DNA from 2 places in the Pseudoalteromonas sp. SWXJZ94C genome. Region 1 is predicted to be linked to the other one. Evidence: predicted binding sites of a transcription regulator. Region 1 holds the regulator's gene; the other holds the start of a gene.
What was found. Region 1 encodes sigma-54, which starts transcription at its own class of promoters, with help from an activator protein. Its sites were predicted from a motif close to GTTGGCACGNNNNTNGNNT; they were not measured.
Positions count from the first base shown of each region.

Region 1 (5,968 bases):
TAAGCGTTTTATTCATCAGCTGTATGGTTTGGCTTTGGTACCCTTATTTTACACAAACAAATATTGCAACGCAGGTAGAGCAAGAAGTTGTAGCTAAACCTGACTATATCGCCATAGAATTAAAGCAAACGGCGTATGATGAGAATGGTAAAATTAGCCATAAAGTAACTGCTGCAAAAATGGAGCTGTATCAACAGTTAGGCTTTACCTTTTTTGAAAAACCTATTTTCACTTTATATGACGAAAAGCAAACATGGCGCATCAATGCGGATGAAGCAACGTTGTATGAAGGTAAACAGTTAATTTTAGAGGGCAACGTAGTCGCTAAAAATCTAACTGACAACGCAATGATTGATAAGATCAATGCCGATAATATTCAAGTAGATATAAAGCAACTGACAATGCGCTCCGAACAGCCTGTCATTGTGACTGGACCTAACTTAAAAATCACCGGTAAAGGCCTTGAAGCCGATTTAAAAACTGAAGTGATAAAACTCATTAACCATACGCGAACCATATACTATGACCAATAAAATATTAAAATCACTTATTATTCCTACACTTATACTAGCCTTTAATAGTAATGCAGCAGAACAAAGTACACAACCTGCCGCTAATCAAATATCAATTAGTGCCGACAAACAAGAAGGCCAACTAAAAGCTAATGTAGGTATTTTTGAAAAAAATGTTGAAATTATTCATGGTAACCGTCGCATTACGGCTGACCGCCTCGAAGTGCATAAGCGTGACGAATTAGGTGACAATAAACAGTTATTAATTGCCACTGGCAGCCCTGCGTACTTTGAAGAAAAGCAAGATGACGGCACAATAATGAGCGCAAGTGCGAACGAAGTTCGTTACGATGTAGCTAAGCGTTTTTTAACACTTGTTGGCGATGCACAAGTATCGCAAGCTGGACAAAAAATTAACGCAAAAAGCATTACTTACGATATGCAGCAACAGCTTATTAGTGCTGAAAAAGACGAAAACTCTACCGATCGCGTTCATACTATTTTAGTGCCTATTGAAGCTACAAAAAGTAAAAAAAGCGATAAAGGTCAACCATGAGCACATTAAAAGCAGAGCTGTTAGCAAAAAGCTATAAAGGTCGTGAAGTTGTTAAAAATGTAGGTCTTGAGGTTAAGGCTGGCAGTATTGTTGGTTTACTTGGACCTAATGGTGCAGGTAAAACTACAACGTTTTATATGATTGTAGGACTTGTACCTAGCGACAAAGGTAAAATATCCATCGATGATAACGATATTACTCTTTTACCTATGCATAGTCGTGCTAGATTAGGGATAGGGTATTTACCACAAGAATCGTCAATATTTAGAAAACTGACTGTTTACCAAAACTTAATGGCTATTTTAGAAACGCGTAAATCGTTAAATAAACAAGCTCGAGAAGACACATTAAATAATCTATTGGATGAATTTAGCATTCAGCATATTCGTGATAGCCAAGGTATGGCTTTATCCGGTGGTGAACGTCGCCGTGTAGAAATAGCACGTGCACTTGCCGCCGATCCTAAGTTTATATTGCTAGATGAACCTTTTGCTGGTGTAGACCCAATTTCAGTATTAGATATTAAGAAAATAATAGAACATCTTAAAAACCGTGGGATTGGTGTATTAATTACCGATCATAACGTAAGAGAAACCCTTGATGTTTGTGAAAAAGCCTACATTGTTTCTCATGGGGAGCTAATTGCATCTGGCACTCCTGAACACGTATTAAACGATAAAACAGTACGCGATGTTTACTTAGGCGAGCAATTTAGGCTGTAACATTAACGCCATGTCTTTGAGCATCTGCTAGTATTAATTATAACAACATAAAAGGATTGTTAGAGATAAATGAGGCAATCATTACAGCTGCGCATGGGCCAGCAACTTACAATGACACCACAGCTGCAACAAGCAATTCGTTTGTTGCAACTCAGTACATTGGATCTCCAGCAAGAAATACAAGAAGCTCTTGATAGCAACCCGCTGCTAGAAGTTGAAGAAAACGACTACGCAGAAGATTCTGCTGGCAAAAATGAGCAAAAAGCTGATAACGATGACGTTACTGTTAGCGCATCTGCAGATGATGCTCCTAGCGAATACGAACAAGATAGTGGTGAAGCACTTGCTAAAGATACAGTAAGTGACGACATGGCTATGGATGTTAGCTGGGATGAGTACATGAGTGCTGCGCCTGCATCGTCATCAGGACCAATGCCTGAGGACGAGTCAATATACCAAGGTGCTTCAACCGAAACACTTCATGAGTACCTAATGTGGCAGTTACAATTAACGCCTTTTAGCCCTACTGATGAAGCTATTGCAATCGCTATTGTTGAAGCCGTAGATGATTCTGGTATTTTAACACTTAGCTGTGAAGAAATTTTAGAGAGCTTCAATCAAGAAAACGAAGATGATAACGAAGTCGAACTTGACGAAATTGAAGCCGTTTTAAAGCGTATCCAACTGTTTGATCCGGTCGGTATTGCTGCACGTAGTTTACAAGAGTGCTTGTGTATTCAGCTTAACCAGTTTGATAAAGAAACACCTTACATTAATGAAACAAAAATGATCTTAACCGAGCATATTGATTTATTAGCTGCTCGTGACTATCGTACATTAATGAAAAAAACTAAGCTCAAAGAAGAAGAGCTTAAAGAAGTAATGACACTAATACATACTCTCAGCCCTAAACCCGCTGATACGATTGTTAGAGAAGAGTCTGAGTATGTTATTCCTGATGTGTCGGTTAAAAAAATTAAAGGTCGCTGGGTTGTAGAATTAAACCCAGATAGCATGCCTAAAATAAGAGTAAACAGCCAATATGCTGCAATGTCTCGTACCGTTAAATCTAGTGGTGATAGCCAATTTATTCGCTCACACTTACAAGAAGCAAAATGGTTTATTAAAAGCCTAGAAAGCAGAAACGACACATTGTTAAAAGTAACAAATTGTATTGTTAAGCAACAACAAGGCTTTTTTGAACACGGTCCAGAAGCCATGAAACCAATGGTTTTAAATGATGTTGCTGAAATGGTAGAAATGCACGAGTCGACTATTTCTCGCGTAACAACCCAAAAGTATATGCACACGCCACGTGGAATATTTGAGTTAAAATACTTTTTCTCAAGCCATGTAAGCACCGAAAATGGTGGCGAATGTTCATCTACGGCAATACGCGCTCTGATTAGAAAATTAATCGCAGCAGAAAACTCAGCAAAACCATTGAGTGATAGCAAGATAGCGGATATATTGGCTGAGCAGGGAATTAAAGTAGCTAGACGCACGATCGCAAAGTACCGCGAATCTCTGGCTATTCCACCGTCAAATCAGCGAAAAAGTCTGATTTAAGACGCAAAAACAAAGAGGGTAACGCTTATGCAACTAAACTTAACTGGTCGTCACGTAGAAGTAACCGATTCACTAAAAGACTATGTAAACACTAAATTTGCGAAGCTAGAAAGGCACTCTGATCATATTAATAATGTTCATGTCATTCTCGATGTAGAAAAATTAAACCAAAAAGCAGAAGCAACAATTCATGTCAGTGGTGCAGAATTATTTGCCTCTACTGAACATCAAGATATGTATGCCGCCATTGACTCGTTGATTGACAAGCTCGATCGACAAGTTATCAAACACAAAGAGAAGCTTGCTCGACACTAATATTATGAAATTAAGTTCACTTATATGTCAGGACTGCAGCAAAGCTGCGGTCCTTTTTAATAGTAAAAAAAGAATTTTAGAGTTTATTAGCGAACTTGCTCACAACAAGCTTCCTTACTTATCTCAACAAGATATTCTTAGTGCTTTACTAAGCAGAGAAAAACTAGGTAGTACAGGCATTGGTAAAGGTATTGCAATCCCTCACGGACGAATGAGTGGCGTAGAAGAACCTTTAGCTTTAGTACTTGTTAGCGAAACACCTATTAACTTTGATGCGATAGATAACCGCCCTGTAGATATTTTTGTTGCACTCATCGTACCAGATGGTGATAACCAACAGCACTTAAAGACTCTAGCAACCATTGCTGATAAACTAAACGACAAAGAATTTTGTAAGCAGTTACGCTGTGCAAAATCAGATACAGAGCTATACCAAGTTATTGTTGATCAATCATAATTAATAAAAAAGGTGTTAAATGGAATTAATTATCATAAGTGGCCGATCAGGTTCTGGAAAATCGGTAGCTTTACGCGTAGTTGAAGACTTAGGTTATTATTGCGTAGATAATATTCCACTAAACCTGCTGCCTTCTCTAGTGCGAAGTGTCTCTGACAACTACGACAAAATAGCAGTGAGTATTGATGTTCGAAACTTGCCAAAAGAACAAGAACAGTTCAATGATATTTTTGAGTATTTACCTGGTTTTGCTAAACCAACGCTGTTTTATTTAGACAGCGAAGATCAAGTATTAATAAAACGTTTTTCTGAAACGCGACGACTACACCCTCTTTCTGTCGACTCATTGCCACTTGATTTAGCTATAAAAAAAGAAAAAGAATTACTTGATGTACTAACAACCAGAGCTGACTTTATGATTGATACCAGCGAGTTAAGTGTTCACCAACTCGCTGAATCTATCAGAGAAAAAATACTTGGTAAAAAAGACAAACAGCTTATTGTTACTTTTGAATCATTTGGCTTTAAATACGGAATACCTAAAGAAGCGGATTATGTCTTCGATGCACGTTTTTTACCAAACCCACATTGGGAGCCCGAATTAAAACCTTTAACAGGATTAGATCAGCCCGTTAAAGACTACTTAGCTAATCATAGTATTGTGCAAAAGTTTACATGGCAAATTCAAACCTTTGTGCAAACGTGGTTACCTCATTTAGAACGAAATAATCGTAGCTACTTAACCATTGCTATTGGTTGTACAGGTGGACAGCATCGTTCAGTGTATTTAGCACAAACGATTGGTGAAAGCTTTTCGATGACTCACCCAAATGTAAAAATTCGTCATCGTGAACAAGAAAATAAATAATTTAAATAATCACCTGTTCAGCTTAGGTAGAGTAACTTATGCGTTTAGAAGACACGTTTTTAATAAAAAACAAATTAGGCTTACACGCTAGAGCTGCAACGGTGCTTGCACAATTAGCCGTACAATTCGACGCTTCAATTACTATATTTCAAGATGGCAAAGAAGCTGCCGGTGATAGTGTTTTAGGCTTAATGCTGCTAGAGAGTAGCCAAGGAAAAGAAGTTAAAGTGGTATGTGAAGGACCCGATGCAGAGCAAGCTTTGCACGCTGTTGGTCAGTTAATAGCGCAACGATTTAACGAACAAGAATAGTCAGTAATAAAGAATCAAAAATTAGATAAACCAAAAAAGTTAGTAACCTCCCCTACCAAAGTAATATTAAAATTAATTAAGGACGCCAATGCCCGAAGCTTTTGAACAAGACTACCCACTACAACAATTAAAACAAGTGACCAAGTCGCTTAACAGTGGTCAATTTGTTCAAGTTAGGCGCATGTTAGCTAAAACCGCTCCTTGTGATACTGCATTATTATTAGAGTCGTCGCCGCATAAAATCCGCCGGCTGCTTTGGCAATTGGTTGACCCCGATGTACAGGGCGATGTACTTGAAGAGCTTTCTGAAGATGTACGTTTGGGCATTATTGCTCAAATGGAACCTAAGCACATTGCTGCAGCCACTGAAGATATGGGGCACGATGACCTAGGAGAAGTATTACGTAGCCTGCCAGATACCGTCTACAAAGACGTTGTTAGCGCTATGGATATTCAAGACCGTGAACGTGCCACGCAAGCTCTTTCTTATCAAGAGCGCTCTGCTGGTGCGTTAATGAATACCGATACGGTAACCATTCGCCCTGACGTAACTCTTGATGTTGTTTTGCGCTACATTAGGCTGCGTGGTGAACTACCTGAAGGTACCGATGACTTATATGTAGTAGATAAACATAACTGCTTCATAGGCGCTTTGTCA
Region 1 covers NZ_JADYXF010000045.1:9,602-15,569, reverse strand. Annotated here, with positions in the region: gene lptC (LPS export ABC transporter periplasmic protein LptC) at 1-533, shown strand, start outside; gene lptA (lipopolysaccharide transport periplasmic protein LptA) at 523-1,068, shown strand; gene lptB (LPS export ABC transporter ATP-binding protein) at 1,065-1,790, shown strand; gene I6F65_RS17190 (RNA polymerase factor sigma-54) at 1,860-3,359, shown strand; gene hpf (ribosome hibernation promoting factor) at 3,387-3,674, shown strand; gene ptsN (PTS IIA-like nitrogen regulatory protein PtsN) at 3,679-4,131, shown strand; gene rapZ (RNase adapter RapZ) at 4,151-4,999, shown strand; gene I6F65_RS17170 (HPr family phosphocarrier protein) at 5,038-5,310, shown strand; gene mgtE (magnesium transporter) at 5,399-5,968, shown strand, end outside.

Region 2 (5,968 bases), on a different contig from region 1:
GCCAGCGAACTTGTACCAGGTGATGTTATTAGAATGCGGATGGGCGATATAGTGCCTGCAGATGCGCGTTTGCTCGATGGTGATCCAGTAGAAGTCGATCAATCATCACTTACGGGTGAGTCGTTACCGGTTGTAAGGTCGGCGGGTGAAACTGTTTATTCGGGCTCTATTATTCGCCAAGGTGAAATAGAAGCAATAGTTTACGCAACCGGCGCTAATACCTTTTTTGGTAAAACAGCACAGTTAGTGCAAGGGGAGCGAACCGTAAGTCATTTTCAGCGTGCAGTGCTTAAAATTGGTAATTATTTAATAATGCTTGCTGCGGCTTTAGTGCTGCTTATAGTTATTGTTGCTTTGTTTCGCGATGATCCAATGATTACCACATTGCAGTTTGCACTCGTATTAACCGTTGCGGCAATACCAGTCGCCATGCCAACAGTGCTATCAGTTACTATGGCTGTAGGCGCTCGTTTATTGGCTAAAAAGCAAGTGGTTGTAACACGTTTAGCTGCAATTGAAGAGCTAGCAGGTGTTGATATTCTTTGCTCTGATAAAACAGGTACACTGACACAAAACCTATTAACGTTAGGTGACCCGTTTTATATCGAAAACTCAACAAATAAAGGCTCTGCTGAGCAAGTTATATTGTACGCGGCATTAGCATCTCGCTCAGAAAATAACGATCCGATTGACTTAGCAGTATTACAAAGTGTAAAAGCTGAGCAGCATCTAGATTCTTATCATATAGAGCATTTTCAGCCATTTGATCCTGTGAGCAAACGTACTGAAGCATTAATTAAAAATGCTGATGGCAAAACGTTTAAAGTGACCAAAGGTGCACCGCAGGTTATTTTAGCTTTGTCGGCTAATATTGAGGCAGTTAAAACTGCAGTTGAGGCATCGATAGATGAATTTGCAGCGCGTGGGTTTCGCTCTTTAGCGGTTGCTAAAACAGACGAGCAAGGTAAATGGCAATTTATAGGCGTATTGCCGCTTTTTGATCCACCGCGTGAAGAAGCAATACAAACCATTGCCGATGCAAAAGAAATGGGTATGAGCGTTAAAATGGTCACGGGCGACCAAGTTGCCATTGCGCGCGAAACTGCAAGTAAACTGGGTTTAGGGACAAACATTCTTGATGCTAGTGGATTTGGTGCAACTGAACACCATCAAACAACGCAGTTAGATGATTCTATCGAGAGTGCTGACGGATTCGCACAAGTATTCCCTGAGCATAAATACCATATTATTGATGTGCTTCAGCATAGAGGGCACATTGTTGGTATGACAGGAGATGGCGTAAATGATGCGCCAGCACTTAAAAAAGCTGACTGTGGTATTGCTGTATCGGGCGCTACAGATGCAGCGCGTTCAGCAGCATCAATTGTGTTAATGACCGATGGCTTATCGGTTATTATTGATGCAGTTAAAGAAAGCCGAAAAATATTTCAACGCATGAACAGTTACGCTATTTACAGGGTTGCTGAAACACTGCGCGTGCTACTTTTTATGACAATGGCGATATTATTTTTTAATTTTTATCCGTTAACCGCAGTCATGATTGTAATGCTTGCTTTACTTAACGATGCCGCCATTTTGTCTATTGCATACGACAATGTGCATTATCAAAATAAGCCCGAAACATGGAATATGCGGCTCGTTTTGGGTATTGCATCTGTGCTGGGAATTGTAGGGCCAATTGCAGCCTTTGGTTTATTTTACTTGGGCGATAAAGTATTTGAACTCGACCGTCCTCATCTTCAAACATTAATGTACTTATTACTTTCTGTAGCAGGGCATTTGACTATATTTTTAGCGCGTACCCGAGGTCCATTTTGGTCTATTAAACCGTCTGCTATATTAATGGTCTCCGTATTTGGCACGCAAGTTATAGCAACACTTATTGCTGTTTATGGCGTGTTTATGACCCCACTAGGATGGGGATGGGCACTTGCTGTGTGGGCATATGCTTTGGTGTGGTTTTTTATTAACGATGGCTTAAAGCTAGTGGCGTATCGAATTTTTGATCCGACAGAAGCACCCTTACTAGAGAAGAGTTAGAGCGTAGGCTTAAAAATGGTTATAAGCCAAGTGGCTTATAACCAATAGTACACAAGGGAGTGTATATAAGGTGGTTCAATTATTTGTGAATAGGGGTACTCACAAATACAAAATATTTAGTGCATTGCATCGTTATATTGCTTTGCTAAACTTTGTTTTTGCCCCTCGGTTAGTGTTTTACCCGCTAATTGAAATACTTCGTGTTCTTCTTCACTTAAATGATGATGTACTAAATGGTGCAACTTTTTAGCTGCAACTAACCATGCAGACGAGCTCATTTCGGTATCTTCAAGTTGTTCAATTAATTCATCAATTTCGTGATGTTCAGCTACGCTGTGGCGCGCTTTTTCATGAGTTAAGTCATCAAACATAAGTGGGTTGTAAAAGTAACGTTCTTCAAATTTTGCGTGTTGTTCTAATTCTGTTTTTAGCTCGTCCATTAAAGTATGGCGTTTGTCTGTTTCACCGTGGGTTTGAATAAGTGCATCAACTAATTCTCGTTGCTTATCATGATCGTGACGTAGCGCTTCAAAAATGTTCATAATTAATCCTTTTACTTACTATTGATTGCTTATTTGATTAGAAGCAAGTGCAATGCCACAGGTTAATCTTTTGAAATTATTGGGTTTATATTTATATTTTTGTTTTTTTATAGCACTAATCTGTAAATTTTACAGAGAGACTAATGCAATTATTTCAAAGAGTAAAACAGCACAAAAGTATAAATATTGAGTAAGTTTACTTCTACAGATACTTACAAAATTTGGATAGGAAAGCCTATTATTACGGTGCTAAAATAAAATTTAAAGATAGGAAAATATTTTAAGTTTAAGGATAAACATGAAAAAATTTATTGCTGTTTTTTCACTATGTTTTGTATTAAGTGCTTGTAGTTCGCCAATACATACTGATTCGGATGAGTGCATAGAAGAAGCTAATTCGACCGATAACAATGGTGCTCAAACAAGTACCGAAGTTTATAATCAATGTATGAGCGCTAAAATCGAAACAAATCATAAAAATGACATTTTTACAGATGCAGTTGGTTTATTCTTTTTTGAAGTTTTTGTTATTGCGATTGAAATGGCAACAAACTAACATTTACGTTTAGGTAGGGTAAATATGAAACAGCTTTTTATTACGTTTTTATTATGCTTGCTACTAAGTGCTTGTGCATCGCCTGACTATGCAGGGTCTTCAAAATGTATGCAGCAAGCTGATACTGCATATGAGGTTGAAGCACACACGGTAGAACAATTAAAAAATGAGTGCAAAGCTATGCAAGTAAATGCTAAAAACAAAAAAATAGAAAACCATGGCATAGTAGACAGAAGTATTTTAGAGTTTCTGACTAGTTTTTTAAATGGCGTGTTTAATTAGTGAAGAATAAAACTAAACAAGGTATTTATGCGTGAATCGTTAAGAACAAAAATAATCACAGTGTGCGATAAAAAAATAGCAAGCAAAGGCGAAAATGTTGGACTTTCTTTTTATGCTTTTTTTGCTAATAAAAATGACGACTCTGAGCTACTTATGGAAGCGGCTACATGGTGGATACAAACTCATAAGTTAGATCACTTTGAAAAAGCGCATAAAATTAAACAGATGATTTTAGATGGGCTTTAACTAACTACCTTGCAGCCACCAAAGATTAATACGCTCCTAGTATCTAAAAATCAGCAGCTACTTCAAACTCTAATCGTTTTTGCGTTATTGGGTGAGTAAACGCTAAATACTCAGCGTGTAAATGTAATCTGTCGGCTTTTTTTCCATAATGAGTATCGCCAACAATAGGCATATTTAAACCTAAACTGTGGGCGCAATGTACTCTTAATTGGTGGGTTCGACCTGTTTTAGGGTATAACTGCAATCGGGTTGTATTGTTTTTACGCTCTAAAACATGCCATGTTGTAAGCGATGGCTTACCATTTTTGTAACACACCATTTGACGTGGTTTATCATCAAAGTCGAGCACTAATGGTAAGTCTACCGTTCCGCTATTTTCAATTACATTTCCTGCGACCAATGCAACATAACGTTTTTCAATAACGCGTTCTATAAACTGCTTTTGCAGGGCTTTATGCGCTCGTTTATTAAGTGCGATCATCAATAATCCAGAAGTCGACATATCTAATCTATGCACAATTAAGGGACCAGAGGCTTCTGGAAATTGCGTTTTAATACGCATATAAACAGAGTCTTCAATATTAACGCCAGGCACAGATAAAAACTCGGCTGGTTTATTTACCACGAGTAAGTCATCATCTTTATAAATAATTTCAAGATGCTTACCTTGTGCAGGATTAACTAATAATGGATTGTCTTCAACGTTAAGCCCTTTAAGCATATGGCTCAAAATGGGCTGGCATTTACTGTAACAAGACGGATAATAATTTTTGTGCTGCCTAATAGCCGACTTAGGCGCAGCACCCCACCAAAACTCAGCCATCGCAATAGGTTTTAGGTTATGTTTATACGCATATTGCAGCAATTTAGGCGCGGCACAATCACCAGAACCTGCGGGCGGGGTATGTGCTGGTAACTCAGCAAAAATACCATTGAGATCTTTTACTTCTGCGTTAGCATTTAAAAATTGATATTGTGCAAATAATTTTTTTTGTAAGCTTTTCGACAACGTTTTACGGCGCTTTTTTAAATGACTTATTTCATCTGTAGTTTTTGCTAAGGTGTGTTTAAGTAAATCTATTTTATTTTGCCAGTAAAGTTTAAGTGCTTGTAGTTGTTTTTTCTCGATAATACTTAAACTAGCTAACTTTGTTTTTAATAATTCAAAATCACTTTCACTAAGTTCTGCACTTGCTTCATTGCGCTGTTTTTTACGTTGTAATCGGCCTAACTGCATTACAGCTTGCTGTGCTAACAACTGCTCTTGATAAGTGATTGTTGCTTCGTTTAACTGTGTTTTGGTAACCGCTAACTGCTTGCTGTTTTCTAGCTGATCAATTTGTGCATTAATGTCGTTAATTATTTTACTTTGTTCTGAGTAAATATCATCTTGTAGTTGTATGCTCGAAACAGCCGGTACAAAGTTTATACCTGCTTTTTCACTTTCTAGTTGCCCTGAATAAGCAGCTAAAAACCCTACTTGCTGCGCATCGTTTTGTACCACTAATACGCCAAACATTTTACCCGCGTTTTCTTCGTGCAGTTGTGGCAGCATTTCAAGTTGTTGCTGTAGTTGCTTTGCCGCTTTAATAGCTAGAGGTTGTGGCTCGTAATAAAAAGGGAACGTAAACTTTTCTGGGAGCAAAAATTGGTCAATATTTTGAGCAAATAACGTAAAGCAAGTAGCAGAATTTGGCATAAAGATAACATAAAGTATTCAGTGAAATAATTAGGCGCATAATAACATATTCATAGTTAAGCCACTAAAAATCTCGGGCTAGTTTATTCGTCTCGATTTTAAAGCGCGCATTCATGTTATGTGTATCAGTATGGGGGCGCAGCAAACCTAGGAGTATTGTTTGTTAGTAAAGTCTCAGTAGTAATATATCTATCATTATTAAAATATCTAAGCTTGTCGATTCTCAATAATTGAGCGCATTTCGAAACGATGACTTATCTGATAGATCAGAGGCAAAAAATCAATTTACAGAATAACTTAATATTTAGGAGTTCTATATTATGAGTCAAAGTATCGCAAGTTTTATTACTAAAACCCTTGAACAAGCGGGCGTAAAGCGCATTTGGGGAGTAACTGGCGATTCACTTAACGGCATTAGTGAAAGCCTGCGAAAAATGGGAACAATTGAATGGCTAGGCACACGTCATGAAGAAGTGGCAGCATTTGCAGCTGGTGGCGAAGCACATTTATCAGGCGAGCTTGCGGTGTGTGCGGGTTCTTGCGGGCCAGGTAATCTTCATTTAATTAACGGCTTATTTGATT
Region 2 covers NZ_JADYXF010000001.1:60,042-66,009, forward strand. Annotated here, with positions in the region: gene I6F65_RS00285 (plasma-membrane proton-efflux P-type ATPase) at 1-2,061, shown strand, start outside; gene I6F65_RS00290 (hemerythrin domain-containing protein) at 2,178-2,603, opposite strand; gene I6F65_RS00295 (hypothetical protein) at 2,902-3,159, shown strand; gene I6F65_RS00300 (hypothetical protein) at 3,184-3,441, shown strand; gene I6F65_RS00305 (DUF6500 family protein) at 3,469-3,687, shown strand; gene I6F65_RS00310 (RluA family pseudouridine synthase) at 3,731-5,386, opposite strand; gene poxB (ubiquinone-dependent pyruvate dehydrogenase) at 5,707-5,968, shown strand, end outside.
Region 2: a site for sigma-54 is predicted at 2,645-2,663, ahead of I6F65_RS00290 (hemerythrin domain-containing protein). Genes of this name have one in related genera too.